Regions from separate parts of the Rhizobium sp. Nf11,1 genome, predicted to be linked through region 2. Evidence: predicted binding sites of a transcription regulator. Region 2 holds the regulator's gene; each other region holds the start of a gene.
What was found. The regulator PhoB, encoded in region 2, activates phosphate uptake and scavenging genes when phosphate is short. The targets are predictions, from matches to a motif close to TGTCATNNANCTGTCAT.

Region 1: a site for PhoB is predicted at 2,382-2,398, ahead of ACQ7C1_RS04520 (glycerophosphodiester phosphodiesterase). Genes of this name have one in related genera too.
Region 3: a site for PhoB is predicted at 2,676-2,692, ahead of ACQ7C1_RS20520 (DUF2794 domain-containing protein). Genes of this name have one in related genera too.

Annotation. Positions count from the first base shown of each region.
Region 1 covers NZ_JBOBHU010000002.1:351,615-356,288, reverse strand. The annotation lists gene ACQ7C1_RS04535 (sugar phosphate isomerase/epimerase family protein) at 1-84, opposite strand, end outside; gene ACQ7C1_RS04530 (Gfo/Idh/MocA family protein) at 96-1,130, opposite strand; gene ACQ7C1_RS04525 (substrate-binding domain-containing protein) at 1,267-2,310, shown strand; gene ACQ7C1_RS04520 (glycerophosphodiester phosphodiesterase) at 2,492-3,361, shown strand; gene ACQ7C1_RS04515 (inositol monophosphatase family protein) at 3,358-4,179, opposite strand; gene ACQ7C1_RS04510 (LacI family DNA-binding transcriptional regulator) at 4,179-4,674, opposite strand, start outside.
Region 2 covers NZ_JBOBHU010000001.1:3,355-10,493, forward strand. The annotation lists gene pstC (phosphate ABC transporter permease subunit PstC) at 1-247, shown strand, start outside; gene pstA (phosphate ABC transporter permease PstA) at 244-1,566, shown strand; gene pstB (phosphate ABC transporter ATP-binding protein PstB) at 1,582-2,397, shown strand; gene phoU (phosphate signaling complex protein PhoU) at 2,442-3,155, shown strand; gene phoB (phosphate regulon transcriptional regulator PhoB) at 3,281-3,964, shown strand; gene ACQ7C1_RS00040 (GcrA family cell cycle regulator) at 4,210-4,743, opposite strand; gene ACQ7C1_RS00045 (aspartate aminotransferase family protein) at 5,168-6,367, shown strand; gene argF (ornithine carbamoyltransferase) at 6,405-7,139, shown strand, end outside.
Region 3 covers NZ_JBOBHU010000014.1:33,357-38,030, forward strand. The annotation lists gene acnA (aconitate hydratase AcnA) at 1-1,330, shown strand, start outside; gene ACQ7C1_RS20515 (DUF1223 domain-containing protein) at 1,676-2,416, shown strand; gene ACQ7C1_RS20520 (DUF2794 domain-containing protein) at 2,715-3,116, shown strand; gene ACQ7C1_RS20525 (GNAT family N-acetyltransferase) at 3,123-3,680, opposite strand; gene ACQ7C1_RS20530 (Bax inhibitor-1/YccA family protein) at 3,788-4,516, opposite strand.

The DNA of each region.
Region 1 (4,674 bases), on a different contig from region 2:
AATCTGGCCGATGCGCGCGGCGGCATCACCCTTGTTGCCGCTGACCATGGTGCCGATGCGAATGGATTTTGCAGGGTTGCTCACGTCACTTCATCCTATGCTGAAATTTCGATGCGCCGGCCTGTCTTGGCGCTTTCGATCGCGCCGAAGACCATCGCAAGGCTTCTGATATTGTCGGAATTGACGGTCTCGGGCTGATCGCCCGTGCGGATCGCCGCGATGAAATCGGCAATGACGCTGGCGTGCCCGTGGGTTTCCTCATCATGTTCTGGACCGGGAACGTTTACGGAAACAAAGCCGCGCAACAGACCCGGTTCCTCGCCGGCGACGGCGGCCTCGAAATTCTCGTCGCCGTCCCAGGTCAGCATTCCCTTCGAGCCGACGAGGCGCCACTGGCTTTCCCAGCTGGTGCGCTCGCCTTCCGCGCACCAGGAGCCGCGATAGGTGAAAACGATATCGTCGGAAAATTCGAAGATGGCATTCGCCGAAGCGCCGTGCCTGTACCACGAGCCCTTCGGATTGCGCTCGACGCAATAGACGGCGAGCGGCTTCCTGTCGGCGACATAGCGGGCCGCGTCGAAGGTATGGATCGCCATGTCGAGCAGCAGCACATTGTCCATCTCCTCGCGAAAGCCGCCGAAATGCGGCGCGAGGAAGAAGTCGCAGTGAATGGCGGTAAGCTCGCCGATCGCACCGCTGTCCACGAAACGGCGCAGGCGCCTGATCCCCGATATGAAGCGTCGGTTCTGGATGACGGCATGGATACGGCCGGTCTCTGCGGCGAGATCGATCAGCGCAGCGCCTTCGTCGAGCGAGGCCGCCATCGGCTTTTCGCTGAGCACGTGGCAGCCGGCCTTGAGCGCGGTCGAAACGACATCGTACCGGGCGGACGGAATGACGATGTCGAAGACGAGATCGGCTTTCGTGGCAGCGATGACCTCGGACAGGTCAGAGCCGATGACGGCGCCTTCCAGGCCAAACTCGGCAGCGAGCTTTTCCGCCGTCACGCGGTTCAGGTCGACAAGGCCGACGATGGCGATGGACTCGGCGAGGTGAGGGTTGGAAGCGATGGCGCGCAGCCAACCTTTGGACATAGCTCCGCACCCGCACAGAATGGCACTGAATTTCACGATTTCCTCCGAGGGAATGGCGCCAACTCTCATGGTGACACGCATCCCGTAAACGTTTACGACTGTAGGCGAAAACATTTTACGCTGTCAATAGAGGCGAAATGCGAAAGTGCGGACCGGAGGAAAATCGCCAGCCATGAAGGGGATTCGCCAGCTTGCCGAACACCTGAATATCTCGATCGGCACGGTCTCGCGGGCGCTGAACGGCAAGCCCGATGTGAACGAGGAAACCCGCCGGCGCGTGCTGGCGGCGGCCGAAGAACTCGGCTATGTCGCCAATCAGTCGGGACGGAGCCTTCGACAGGGAGAGACGAAGGTCATCGGCTTGATGATTGAATCCAGCCAGGAAGTGGTCGAAAATGCCGACAACTTTTTCCTTGGGGTCACCAGCGGGCTGCAGCATTGCTTTGCCCGCCATAAGCTCGACCTCCTGATACTCCCCTGCCCGGCCGATGAGGACCCCCGCGAATATCTCAAGCGCATGGTGGCGCGACGTGTCGTCGATGCGATGATCATCTCCAACACGCAGCGTATCGATCGGCGTATCGATCTTCTTTCGCGCGCAAAGATTCCCTTCGTTGCTGTCGGCCGCAGCCTTTCGCCCGGCAACTTTCCCTGGGTCGATCTCGATTTTGAGGGCGTCGCCGAACGTGCTGTCGAACGGCTGGTTGCGCACGGCCATCGCCGGATCGCGATCACGGCGCCGTCGACCGAGGCCAATCTCGGCTACCTCTTTGTCGACAGCTATCGCCGTGCGCTCGAACGGCACGGCATCCGTTTCGATCCCTTGCTGGTCATTCGCGTCAAGTCGAGCGAACAAGGCGGCTACCACGCAGCGCATGAACTGCTGCAGCTTGAAGACCGGCCGACCGCAGTCATCTTGATCTACGAGATCATGGCGATCGGCCTCTACCGACGGCTGATGGAGTCGGGGGTCCTCCCCGGTCGCGACCTCGCGGTCATAGGTTTCCGCGATGCCCCGCGCGCACGCTTCCTGCAGCCCTCGCTCAGCTGCTTCCGCATGTCGCTCCATGATCTTGGCATCGCGATCGGCCAGACGCTTCTCGCCAGCATGCCGGCCTATCGCGCCCTCTATCCGGATGGCGGCCGCAACATCATCTGGCCGCTGGAACTGGCACCCGGAGAAAGCGACGCCTTTGAGGTCGAGGCCCAGGCTTGAGCGCTGCTGCGGCGACGGTCGCCGTGCGCCACGATCGGCCGGCGCCGCGCTCGCGGCAGCCGTTCCCCTCTCGTCATCGAACCGTAGTGAAGGGACAGGCCGGCATCTCGTCATGAAGGTCATATTCGGCCCTTGATAATCGCGGCTTGGCAAGGCAGGAGAGTGACATCGCGGAGACTGGATGCAGATGACGAGATTGGCGGATTCGCAGGGCCTGGAGATTTCGCATGAGGGGCATCGCACCCGTCTGAAATGGCACCGGCTGCGCAAGCGCGTTGCCGATCCCCTGTTCTCCGCCGAGGTGATGGCGGAGGGTTTTGCGGCAGGCGCCTCGATGGAACTCGATCTGCGCGTGCGTGCCGACGGCGGCTTCGCCGTGCTGCACGACAGGGAGCTCGAAGGTGAAACGACGGGCCGTGGACCAATCGCTGCCAGGAACGTTGCCGACCTCCGCGATGTCAGGATGAAGGACGGCGCCCGGCCGCTGATCCTTAGCGAGGATCTTGCCGACATGATGCAGGCAACGCATCCGGCCGCATTGCTGCAATTCGACATGAAGGACGATTACGAAGCTATCGGCACCCGCGGCATCGAGCATCTTGCCAGGCAATTCCGCAATATCGCCGCCTCGGTGATCGTCAGCGGCGGCAGTCTCGACCTCATCGTGGCGGTCAAGGAAAAGCTTCCACATCTGCTGCGCGGCATCGATCCGACCGAGAAACTTCACGATATCCGTCAGGACAGCGGCTGGAGGGCGGCCGAAATGGAACTGCGCGCCGATCTTCGCGGTCCGACCGAACCTGACACCATCTATCTCCACTGGCAGCTGATCCTTGATGCCGCCGAGGAGGGCTTCGACCTGATCGGACTCTGCCGGGACGAAGGCAAACGCGTCGATGCATGGACCTTCACCTTGAAGGATCCGGAGGCTGGATTCAGCGATACGGAATGGCGGAACTTTTCGGCGCTGATGACCCTGAAGCCGGACCAGATCACCACCGACGAAGCGCCGGCGACCGAACGCGCATGGCGCCGTCGCATCCCCGGCTAACTGGCGAGCGTCAGTCCCGCGCTCTCAAGGATGAAGGCAAATTCACCTGCGAGCCCCGGCGCATGAGCGACGACAGGGCCGCCATCGGCAAGTAGACGGCCGACCGGCGGCATCACAACCGTGGCGCCGGCCTCTTCGGCGATCAGCGCACCGGCGAGCATATCCCAGGCGTTGAGGTGACGTTCGTAACAGAGGTCAGCGGCGCCCTCGGCGACGCGCACTAGGTCAATGGCGGCTGCGCCCATGCGCCGATAATCCATGCCGCGCTCATGTAGTCGCCTGGAGAGCGCGAGATACTCGTCGAAGCTCGTTTTGCGCGAATGCCCGAGAATAATGAGCGCACTGGCGGGATCGGCAGTCGTCGCCGCATGGATCGGCAGCCCATCCTTGAAGGCGCCGCCGCCGCGAACAGCGTGAAAGACTTTATCCTCAGCAGCGTCGTAAACGACGCCGATCTCGACCTTGTCGCCGACGACAAAGGCGATCGAAACGCCCCAATAACGGAACCCCCTGATATAGTTGGTCGTGCCGTCGATCGGATCGACGACCCAGGTGCCGGCTCCTTCCGATTGCCCGCCGCTCTCTTCTCCCATGAAGGTATCGTCCGGGAAGCGCGAGATGAGCCTCTGGCGGATCGCCTGCTCCGCTCTCCCGTCGGCGATGGTGACGAAGTCCTGCAATCCCTTGCTTTGAACGGCGAGAGTGCCGGGATCCGACTCGCGCCGAAACCTGGCTGTCTCCCGTCCAACCTCGAGCGCAACAGCAATGGCGGCCTCAGCCCGTGCACGGATGGCAGCGGCGTCGAATGCGGCATTCATCAGGCGGTCCTTCTTCTTATCAATGTCACCGGCGTGGACTCGACACGCGCCGTCAGCTCCGGTTCGGCCATCCGGCTGATCAGCAGGTCGACGGTTTGTTCTGCCTGGATGTCGCATGGCTGGCGGATGGTCGTCAGGTCGTAGGCGGTCCACGCGGCCTGGGGGATGTCGTCATGGCCGATAATGCGGAGCGGCGGCGTCTCGTCGCGGCTCCTGCCCTGCATGACGCGGTCGATCACCCCGCAGGCCATGTAATCATTGGCGCAGAACAGCCCATCGATGCCGGATGCGGCCAGGCTAGTTGCCGCGTCATAACCGCTCCGATAGTCGTTGATTTTGACCTGCAGGAACTGCCCCTCAACGCCAAGCTGGTTGCAACGGGCGATGAAGGCCTCGCTGCGACGTCGCGCCGTATAGGATCTGGCCGGGGCGGCCATCACGGCGGGCTTACGCACGCCGCTATCGATCAGATGGCTGGCCGCCAGATGACCCGCC
Region 2 (7,139 bases):
CGCCATCGGCGAGACCATGATCGTCGTGTTGGCCGCGGGTGTCGCCGCCCGCATTCAGATCAACCCTTTCGAGCCGATGACCACGGTGACCGTCAAGATCGTCAACCAGCTGACGGGCGACCTTGAGTTCACCTCGCCGCAGACGCTGGTTGCCTTCGCGCTTGGCATCACGCTGTTCTGCATCACGCTTTGCCTCAACATCTATGCGCTCTACATCGTGCGCAAATACCGGGAGCAGTACGAATGACGAATATTGTTTCTCCCGCCATCGGTGCCACCGTTTCCAAAGCGCCGGCCCGCCGTGATATCGGCATCAAGCGCCGCTATGCCGCCGAGCGCCGGTTCCAGGCCTACGGTATCGCCGCCATCGCCTTCGGCCTTATCTTCCTCTTCGTCCTGCTGTGGACGGTGATCGGCAAAGGCTACACCGCCTTCCAGCAGACGACGATCACCCTGCCGATCGAATTCGCCGAAAAGACCATCGATCCGAACAGCAAGCGGGCGACCGATCCTTCGGTGCTGATTGCCGCGAACTATCCGGTTCTGCTGCGCGACGCCATCGTCAAGCAGCTGAACATCAATGCATCGAGCCGTCCGGATGTGCGCGATGCAACCGCCATGCTCTCCAAGAGCGCGCCGATCCAGCTGCGCGATCTGGTGGTCGCCGATCCCTCGATCATCGGCAAGACCGTCAACGTCACCCTGCTCGCCGATGCCAATATCGATAGCGCCAACAAGGGCCAGATCGATCTTTCCGTCGATGAGAAGAACCGCAAGGTCAACGACAAGCAGGTCAACTGGATGAACCAGCTGAAGGCGAGCGGCGCTCTTCAGAAGCAGTTCAACACCGGCCTCTTCGTCAACGGCAATTCCAGCCGTCCGGAAGCCGCCGGTCTCGGCGTCGCCCTCATCGGCTCGCTCTACCTGATGCTGATCGTGCTGGTTCTGTCGCTGCCGATCGGCGTCGCCGCCTCGATCTATCTCGAGGAGTTTGCGCCGAAAAACAGGCTGACGGACCTGATCGAGGTCAACATCAACAACCTCGCAGCCGTCCCGTCGATCGTCTACGGTCTGCTCGGCCTTTCCGTCTTCATCAACTTCATCGGCCTGCCGCGCTCGGCTTCGCTGGTCGGCGGCCTGGTGTTGACGCTGATGACCCTGCCGACGATCATCATCGCCACCCGCGCGGCCCTGCGCGCCGTGCCGCCCTCGATCCGCGCTGCAGCTCTTGGCCTCGGCGCCTCGAAGATGCAGATGGTGTTCCACCATGTCCTGCCGCTTGCCATGCCCGGCATCCTCACCGGCACGATCATCGGCCTGGCGCACGCGCTCGGCGAAACCGCGCCGCTGCTCTTGATCGGCATGGTCGCCTTCGTCGCCAATGCGCCCGCGACACCGCTCGAGCCCTCGACGGCCTTGCCCGTGCAGGTCTATATGTGGGCGAACGAGGCCGAACGTGCCTTCGTGGAGCGTACTTCGGGTGCCATCATCGTCCTGCTCCTGTTCCTGGTCGTCATGAACATGGGCGCCATCCTCTTGCGTCGTCGCTTCGAGCGCCGCTGGTAAACGGAGTCAAACATCATGAACATGCTGACGGAAGCTGCAGTTGAAAAGGCGCTGGATCAGAAGATGAGCAACGTCCCGTATAAAATGATCGGACAGGATGTCTCCGTATACTATGGCGAGAAGCGCGCGCTTTTCGACGTGAACCTGAACATCCGCGAAAACACCGTAACCGCCCTGATCGGCCCCTCGGGCTGCGGCAAGTCGACCTTCCTGCGAAGCCTGAACCGCATGAACGACACGATCGAGGGGTGCCGCGTCACCGGCAAGATCACGCTCGACAGCGACGATATCTATGATCCGGATATCGACGTCGTCGAACTTCGCGCCCGCGTCGGCATGGTTTTCCAGAAGCCGAACCCGTTCCCGAAGTCGATCTATGAAAACGTCTCCTACGGCCCCCGCATCCACGGTCTCGCCAAGTCGAAGGCCGATCTCGACCAGATCGTCGAGAGCAGCCTGCAGCGCGCCGGGCTCTGGAACGAGGTCAAGGACCGCGTGCACGAATCCGGCACGGGCCTCTCCGGCGGTCAGCAGCAGCGCCTGTGCATTGCCCGCGCCGTTGCCGTCAGCCCGGAAGTCATCCTGATGGACGAGCCCTGCTCGGCCCTTGACCCGATCGCCACCGCCAAGGTCGAGGAGCTGATCCACGAACTGCGCGAAAACTATACGATCGTCATCGTCACCCACTCCATGCAGCAGGCCGCGCGCGTCTCGCAGCGCACCGCCATGTTCCACCTCGGCAATCTTGTCGAGGAGAACGACACCGACAAGATGTTCACCAATCCGGACGATCCCCGTACCCAGGACTACATCATGGGTCGCTTCGGCTGATCACGGCCATCCGAAGCCTTCCCCTTATTCGAGGACAAAGCCCCATGGCATCGACACATATTTATTCTGCCTATGATGATGATCTGAAGTTCCTGTCCAGGCGGATTTCCGAAATGGGCGGCCTGGCCGAACAGATGGTCGCCGAATCCGTCCGGGCGCTGGTCAACGGCGATACCGCGCTGGCGCAGAAGGTCATCTCAGACGACGTGATCCTCGATCACACCGAGCGCGAAATCGGCGACAAGGCGATCGTCACCATCGCCCGCCGGCAGCCGATGGCCGCGGACCTGCGCGAAATCATGGGTTCGATCCGCATCGCCGCCGATCTCGAACGCGTCGGCGACCTCGGCAAGAACACCGCCAAGCGCGTCATCGCCGTGCAGAGCACCGGCGTTCCCCGCAAGCTCGCCCGCGGTCTCGAGCATCTCTCCGAGCTGGCGCTTGTCCAGCTCAAGGAAGTGCTCGACGTCTATACGACACGCGCTGCCGACAAGGCGACCGCCATCCGCGAACGCGACAACGAGATCGACGCCATGTACACCTCGCTGTTCCGCGAGCTCTTGACCTACATGATGGAAGATCCGCGCAACATCACGAGCTGCACGCATCTGCTCTTCTGCGCCAAGAACATCGAGCGCATCGGCGACCATGCCACCAACATCGCCGAGACGATCTACTACATGGCGACAGGCGCCCAGCCGGAAGGCGATCGTCCGAAGGATGACAGCGCCAACACCGTTGGCGCCGCGACGGAATAATCCTTCCAAGATTGCGTGCGCGCCCGTTCGGGGCGCGCAAAGAGGTCGCAGCCAATTTCTGAATTTGCGCAGGACGCCTGCTTAGAACCCCGGTTTAAGGCTTGTGCGCGAGGAGACGGACACGCATGATCCCGAGAGTCGCAGTTGTTGAAGACGAGGAAGCCCTCAGCGTGCTCCTTCGCTATAATCTCGAAGCCGAAGGCTTCGAGGTCGATACCATCCTGCGCGGCGACGAGGCCGAAATCAGGCTTCAGGAGCGCACGCCCGACCTGCTCATCCTCGACTGGATGCTGCCCGGCGTCTCCGGCATCGAACTCTGCCGGCGCCTGCGCATGCGGCCGGAAACCGAGCGACTGCCGATCATCATGCTGACGGCGCGCGGCGAGGAGAGCGAGCGTGTGCGCGGACTGTCCACCGGCGCCGACGATTATGTCGTCAAGCCCTTCTCGACCCCCGAGCTCGTCGCCCGCGTCAAGGCGATGCTGCGCCGTGCCCGTCCCGAGGTGCTGTCCTCGGTGCTGAAATGCGGCGATATCGAGCTCGACCGCGAAACCCATCGCGTCCACCGCAAGAGCCGCGAAGTCCGCCTCGGCCCGACCGAATTCCGCCTGCTGGAATTCCTGATGTCGTCGCCGGGCCGGGTCTTTTCCCGCTCGCAGCTGCTCGACGGCGTCTGGGGCCACGACATCTATGTCGACGAGCGCACCGTCGACGTCCATGTCGGCCGCCTGCGCAAGGCGCTGAACTTCTCCAACATGCAGGACGTCATCCGCACCGTCCGTGGCGCCGGCTATTCGATGGAAGCCTGAGGGTTTCTACTGCTGCTAAAGTCAAAGATTTGCCCCTCACCCTAGCCCTCTCCCCGTTCTGACGGGGAGAGGGGACGTGCCCTGCGAAAGGTCGGCGGGGAACGGAGAGGTTGCGGCATGTCCCTTCGCCCCGCGTGCGGGGAGAAGGTGGCGGCAGCCGGATGAGGGGCAACCCCAGCGCTTCCACTCCAATCATAAAAAACGGGCCGCTCGGCCCGTTTTTTATGTCCGGCGATGTCGCCTTCTCAGCTGACCCGTGCCGCGGCCCGGCGCCTTTCGTTGATCGGCTGATAGGCAAGCTTCTGATGATAGCTGCAATAGGGAGAATTGTCGGGGGACTCGCAGCCGCAGAAATGGAAATCTTCCTTGAGCGGGTCGCCGACCGGCCATTTGCAGGTGCGTTCGGTGAGCTCCGTCAGGCCGAGGCGGCGAGAAATCGGCACGACCACATTGCCGGCCGGCACATATTCCATTTCGTCGACGGCATCGACCTCGATCTCTTCCTTCAGCATCGTTGCGCCCTGTTGACGGGTCACGGTGCGGGTGGTGATCCGGGAGGCGTAATTCGGCGCGCGCGGCGCGGACGTCTGGCGCTTCGGCGTGCGCGCCGCGGTGGCCGTGCCGCCGGCTTTGGCGCGGCCGGGAAGGCTGAGCCTGTGCACCTTGCCGATAACGGCGTTTCGGCTGACGCCGCCAAGCTGCGCAGCAATCTGGCTGGCGCTCAGTCCTTCGGCCCAAAGCTTCTTGAGTTTCTCGACCCGCTCGTCTGTCCAGTTCATGCCCTGTCTCCACCTTTTGCGTTGGTGATGGCAGAATCCCTCACCGTTGTCCCGGAAGCCTCCGAAACAAGAAACGCTTGATCAATTTTGGTGACTAGTTCCGCCGCATGCAGTCTAGTAATTGAACTTTAACCTAGTGTGAGGCTGACTCCGTGACAAGAGTCGCGGGAATCCGGATGAATCGAATTTCAAGTTTTCCCCAACTTGCTGCCTCTGCGTGGCATTTCTGCAATAATGCCTGTTGAAGGCCGAAAGTGCCGCTGTACAAGCTTGCTGCATAGGCTAAGGCGGCAGTTTTGTTGACATTGCAGCGCGAAAAGGAAATAGTACCGCTCGCCGCCGAAAGGCGGCATTTTTGATTTTTTGGACCTGGTTTTGTTAGCCGGAGTCCGTGCAAGACAACATTGAACGGGAGACCCGCGCCATGGCTGAAGCCGCGCCGCTTTATGACACCTATTCTCGCGCCCCGCTGCGGTTCGAGCGAGGCGAGGGCGTATGGCTGATCACCGAGAGCGGCGAGCGTTATCTCGATTTCGGCGCCGGTGTCGCCGTCACCTCCGTCGGCCATGGCAACCCGCATGTGGTCGCGGCGCTGAAGGAGCAGGCCGACAAGGTCTGGCACCTCTCCAACATCTATGAGATCCCCGGCCAGGAGCGCCTCGCCAAGCGCCTGACGGACGCTACCTTCGCCGATAAGGTGTTCTTCACCAATTCGGGCGCCGAGGCGCTCGAATGCGCCATCAAGACCGCGCGCCGCTACCAGTTTTCCAAGGGCCATCCCGAGCGGTTCCATATCATCACCTTCGAGGGCGCCTTCCATGGGCGCACGCTCGCGACGATTGCCGCCGGCGGTCAGGAGAAATATCTCGAAGGTTTCGGCCCCAAGGCTCCGGGTTTCGATCAGGTGCCGTTCGGCGACATCGAGGCCGTCCGCGCCGCCATTACCGATGCGACGGCCGCAATCCTGATCGAGCCGGTGCAAGGCGAGGGCGGCGTGCGTCCCGCCACCGGCGAATTCATGAAGGCGCTTCGCCGGATCTGCGACGAAAACGGCCTGCTGCTGATCCTCGACGAGGTCCAGACCGGCGTCGGCCGCACCGGCAAGCTCTTCGCCCATGAATGGTCCGGCATCACGCCCGATATCATGGCCGTTGCCAAGGGCATCGGCGGCGGTTTCCCGCTCGGCGCCTGCCTTGCCACGGCCGAGGCTGCCTCCGGCATGAAGGCCGGCACGCATGGTTCGACCTATGGCGGCAATCCGCTGGCCATGGCGGTCGGCAGTGCCGTGCTCGACGTCATCCTCGCCGATGGCTTCCTTGAGCATGTGCGCGACGTCGCGCTCGTCTTCCGCCAGGGGCTGGCCTCGCTCAAGGATCGGTATCCCGATGTGATCGAGGATATCCGAGGCGAGGGGCTTCTGCTCGGCGTCAAGGCTGCGGTTCCCTCGGCCGAGTTGCTGCAGGCGATCCGCGCCGCGCATCTGCTCGGCGTGCCGGCCGGCGACAACGTCATCCGCCTTCTTCCGCCGCTGGTGGTCACTGCCGAAGAAGCCCGCGAGGGGCTCGTGCGCCTCGAGCGCGCCGCCGAGAGCATCCGCGCCGCCAAGATCAAGAAGACGGCTTGAAGGGATCGCCGCCTTCGGGCGCACGACAGGTAAGAACATGGCTCCTAAACATTTCCTCGATCTTTCGGCCGTCACCTCGGCCGACCTCAGAACTATCATGAACGACGCGCTCGCCCGCAAGCAGGCCTTCAAATCCGGCAAGGGCGACAAGCCGCTCGCCGGCAAGATGCTGGCGATGATCTTCGAGAAGCCGTCGACCCGCACCCGCGTCTCCTTCGACGTCGGCATGCGCCAGCTCGGCGGCGAAACGCTGTTTCTCTCCGGTACTGAAATGCAGCTCGGCCGCGCCGAGACGATCGGCGACACCGCCAAGGTGCTGTCGCGTTATGTCGATGCGATCATGATCCGCACCACCGAGCATTCCAGGCTTTTGGAGCTCGCCGAGCACGCGACCGTGCCTGTGATCAATGCGCTGACGGACGACACCCACCCCTGCCAGATCATGGCCGATATCATGACCTTCGAGGAGCATCGCGGCCCGATCAAGGGCAAGACGATCGCATGGACCGGCGACGGCAACAATGTGCTGCATTCGCTGGTGGAAGGGGCTGCGCGCTTCGGCTACCGCATGAACATGGCCGTGCCTCTTGGTTCCGAGCCCAAGGATCACTATCTGAACTGGGCCCGCAATGAGGGCGCCGAAGTCATGCTCTGCCATGATGCCGACCGTGCGGTCGAAGGTGCCGATTGCGTGGTGACCGATACCTGGGTCTCCATGAATCAGGAACATCGGGCCCGGGGTCACAACGTCTTCCAGCCTTATCAGGTCAAT
Region 3 (4,674 bases), on a different contig from region 2:
CAATGCCGTTGCCAAGGGCCTGAAGACCAAGCCGTGGGTCAAGACGTCGCTCGCGCCCGGATCGCAGGTCGTCGGCGAATATCTCGCCAAGTCGGGCTTGCAGGCCGACCTCGATAAGCTCGGCTTCAACCTCGTCGGCTTCGGCTGCACCACCTGCATCGGCAACTCCGGCCCGCTGCCGGCGCCGATCTCCAAGACGATCAATGACAAGGGTCTGATTGTTTCCGGCGTGCTCTCCGGCAACCGCAACTTCGAAGGCCGCATCTCGCCCGACGTCCAGGCGAACTATCTCGCTTCGCCGCCGCTTGTCGTCGCCTACGCTCTTGCCGGCACGGTCCAGAAGGACCTGACCAAGGAGCCAATCGGCGAAGACCAGAACGGCAAGCCGGTCTACCTCAAGGATATCTGGCCGACCTCGCACGAGGTGCAGGAGTTCATCCAGAAATACGTCACCCGCGAACTCTACGAAACCAAGTATGCCGACGTCTTCAAGGGTGATGCCAACTGGCAGGCCGTCCAGGTCCCGCCGGGCCAGACCTATGCCTGGGACGACAACTCCACCTATGTCCAGAACCCGCCCTATTTCGTCGGCATGGGCAAGAAGGGCACCGGCGTCTCCGACATCAAGGGCGCCCGCGTCCTCGGCCTGTTCGGTGACAAGATCACCACCGACCACATCTCTCCGGCCGGTTCGATCAAGGCGGCATCGCCGGCCGGCGCATACCTCATCGGCCATGACGTTGCCGTTGCCGACTTCAACCAATACGGCACGCGGCGCGGCAACCATGAAGTGATGATGCGCGGCACCTTCGCCAATATCCGCATCCGCAATCACATGCTCGGCCCGAACGGCAAGGAAGGCGGCTACACGATCCACTACCCGTCGAAGGAAGAGACATCGATCTACGACGCCGCCATGCAGTACAAGGCCGAAGGCGTGCCGCTCGTCATCTTCGCCGGCGTCGAATACGGCAACGGCTCCTCGCGCGACTGGGCTGCCAAGGGCACCAACCTGCTCGGCGTCAAGGCCGTGATCGCCCAGAGCTTCGAGCGCATCCATCGCTCGAACCTGGTCGGCATGGGCGTCATCCCCTTCGTCTTCGAAGAGGGCACGACCTGGCAGAGCCTCGGCCTCAAGGGCGACGAGCTCGTCACCATCGAGGGGCTGGACAAGATCAAGCCGCGCGAGAGGAAGATCGCCAAGATCACCTATGGCGACGGCACGGTGAAGGAAGTTCCGCTGCTGTCGCGCGTCGATACGCTCGACGAGGTGATCTACCTCAACAATGGCGGCATCCTGCAGACGGTTCTGCGTGATCTCGCTGCCTGATTGTCGAGCATGATGCCGAAAAGTGTGAGCGGTTTTCGGAAAACATCATGCTCTGCTTCTTTGATGTAGATCCGGATTGAGATTTTAGGCCGAATCGGCCTGAAATCATCCGGATCTAGGAGATTGCTATGATAATGGCCGCCGGAGAGCAATTTCCGGCGGCTCCTCTTTGCGGCGACAGTATTCGATGGGGCTCACGATGATTTGTTTTCAGCGCTTTCCGGGCGAGCTACGTCTCACCCGTTCGTGACTTTTCGTTTGGACCCGGAAGGATTATTCGTACGTTCATGTCTCAGAGCCTTCGGTTCCTAAACGCTGCCGGCGCTGAAAAAGAGGTGCAGGTGAATGTCCCCCCGTTTCTTGATTTCGCTGATCGCCGGCGTTGCTTTTGCAGGCTCGCTGCATGCCGAAGACGGCAAGCCGAGAGGCGTCGTCGAGCTTTTCACGTCACAGGGCTGCTCCTCCTGTCCTCCCGCTGATGCCGCCTTCCGCAAGCTGGTGAACCAAGGCGATGTCATCGCGCTCGCCTATCACATCGACTACTGGAATTATCTCGGCTGGGCCGATACGCTGAGCTCGAAGGAAAATACCGAGCGGCAGTACGGCTATGCCAGGACGATGGGTCGCAGCAACGTCTATACGCCGCAAGCCATCGTCAACGGGCGCGGCCATTTGGCCGGCGCCGATCTCACCGGCATCAACAGCAAGATCGACACCTACAGCAGCGAAGGCAATGGGCTGACCGTTCCCATCAGCGCGGCGATGCGCGGCGACGAGTTGGAGATCAAGATCGGTGCCGGACAGGGCAAGGCCAATGTCGTCATGGTGTATTTCGACAAGGAGAAGACAATCGAAGTCGAAAAAGGCGAAAACAGCGGAAAGAAGATCTCCTATCTGCACAGCGTCACCAACGTCGAAACTGTCGGCATGTGGGATGGCAAGGCGACCAGTCTGACGCTACCGGCGAGCGTCTTGCAGCGGCCGCAGCTCGAGGGCTGCGCAATCCTGCTACAGTCGGCCACGGCCGACGGCGATCCGGCGGCGATCCTCGGCGCGACCGTGGTGATGGCGGGAAAAAGCATCTGATATTTCACCCGAGTACGGGTGAAATGCGGGCGGCCCGGCCGAGCGTATTCGGGGCTGGGGTTAAGGTCGATACGCTCCGCCGGGCCCTTTGGCGCGCTGGCGCCAAACCGGGATGCATAAATCTCCCGCAAATGAGGCGCTGTTTTGACTGAAATGCGGCACTGGGGAGAAAGCATTGCTTGGTCCCCAGCGAACGTGACTGGACGTGCGGCGAATGTGAGGAGCGCCGCTCTTGCAATTTGCGGCGGCTCGGGCAAACTGTCACTCTCCTGTCACAAGCGGAGGCCTTGGAGACCTGATGACAGATCAGCCGGATTTGCGACACGGCGAAAGCCGCTCCGTCGACAATAGTTCCTCGGTCATCGTCGATCTCAGGGAATACAAACAAAGCAAGGACCCGCTTCCGGTGACTTTCCACCGGCGCGAGCTGGATGCGATCCTCTGGATCTACGGCCGCATGGTGGGCGAGGGGGAATGGCGCGATTACGCCATCGACCATCTGAAGGACAGAGCGGTCTTTTCCGTCTTCAAGCGCTCCGGCGAGATGCCGCTCTTCCGGATTGAAAAGAACCCGAAGCTTGCCGCCAAGCAAGGTGCCTATTCCGTGATCAATATCAACGGCATGATCCTGAAGCGCGGACACGAGTTGAACCAGGTCCTCAAGGTATTCGACAAAACCTTGAAACTCGTGGATAAATAACTTCTATCAGCCCGCAAACAGCGTACCGGGGTAGGTGGAGGGATTCGGATCGGTTGTCATGCCCTCGCCGAGGCTGCGCTGCATGAGCATCGTGTCCAGCCAGTGGCCGTGCTTGTAGCCGGTGCCCTTCATCAGGCCGACCTCCACAAAACCTGCCTTCAGATGAAGCGCGATCGAGGCCGGGCTCGCGCCACCGATGACGGCTACCATCTGACGAAAACCAAGCGCGGTGCAGCGGTCGATCAGCTCGATCATCAGTGCCTTGCCGATGCCACGGCCGCGGGCTTCGGGGGCCAGGTAGATCGAATCCTCCACCATCCAGCGATAGGCGGGGCGGGTGCGGAAGGCCGACGCATAAGCGTAGCCCAGGAGTTTCCCGTCCGCATCGGCCGCGGCGATGTAGGGATATTGCTGACTGACTATCGCGGAAAAACGCTGGGCCATTTCGGCCTCGGAGGGCGGCGCAATCTCGTAGCTTGCAACGCCATTCAGGACCGAGTCACGATAGATCTCCGTGATGGCGGGGATGTCGGCTTGGGCGGCGTTGCGCAGAAGGAAGGACATCGGGGCGGCAGGTCCATCGGAAGAGCAGGCTCCTCTAAAATCATCCCTGCGAAACCGGCGCAACAAAAAAGGCGGCCGAAGCCGCCTTTTCGATCTCATTGCGCCTGTTATCTGCGGTTGCCCATGAACTGCAGCAGGAACATGAAGAGGTTCAAGAAGTCGAGGTAAAGCGTCAGTGCACCCATGATCGCCTTGCGACCGGCGACAGCGACGTCATCGGCTTCATAGTAGAGTTCCTTGATCCGCTGCGTGTCGTAGGCAGTGAGGCCTGCGAAGATCAGCACGCCGATCACCGAGATCGCGAACTGCAGCGCGGATGAAGCCAGGAAGATGTTGACGAGCGAGGCGATGATCAGGCCGAAGAGACCCATGATCAGGAACGAACCCATCGCCGACAGGTCACGCTTCGCGGTATAGCCGTAAAGCGACAGTGCGCCGAAGGAGGCGGCGGTGACGAAGAAGGTCTGAACAACGCTCTGGCCGGTATAGACCAGGAAGATCGACGAGAGCGACAGCCCTACCAGGGCGGCGTAGATCCAGAAGGTGGTCTGGGCGGCGGAGACGCTCATCTGATGAATGCGGAAGCTCAGGAAGAAGACGACCGCAAGGGGGGCAAGGATGACGACCCAGCGCAACGGCGACTGGAACAGAAGCGCGCCAAACTGGGTGAGCTGGCCGTCCTGGACCGCGAAGTTGAATCCGAGATATGCGGCCACGCCGGTGATCGCCAGGCCCAGCGCCATCAGGTTGTAGACCTTGAGCATATATGCGCGCAGGCCTTGATCAATCATCTCGCCGGTCTGGACGCGGCTTTGATAGTTACGAAGATCAGCCATAGTTTCCTCTTACAAGCTCCGAAGGAGATACGGTGTCGGGGTTCTCGACCCGGGCGCCGCTGCGGAGCTCCAGCATGCCTGCAGACAATATGAGGCTTTCGCCCTTTGCAAACAAGGGGCCTGCAACGGCGCGGCCGGTTAAATCGCCGTAAGGTGAA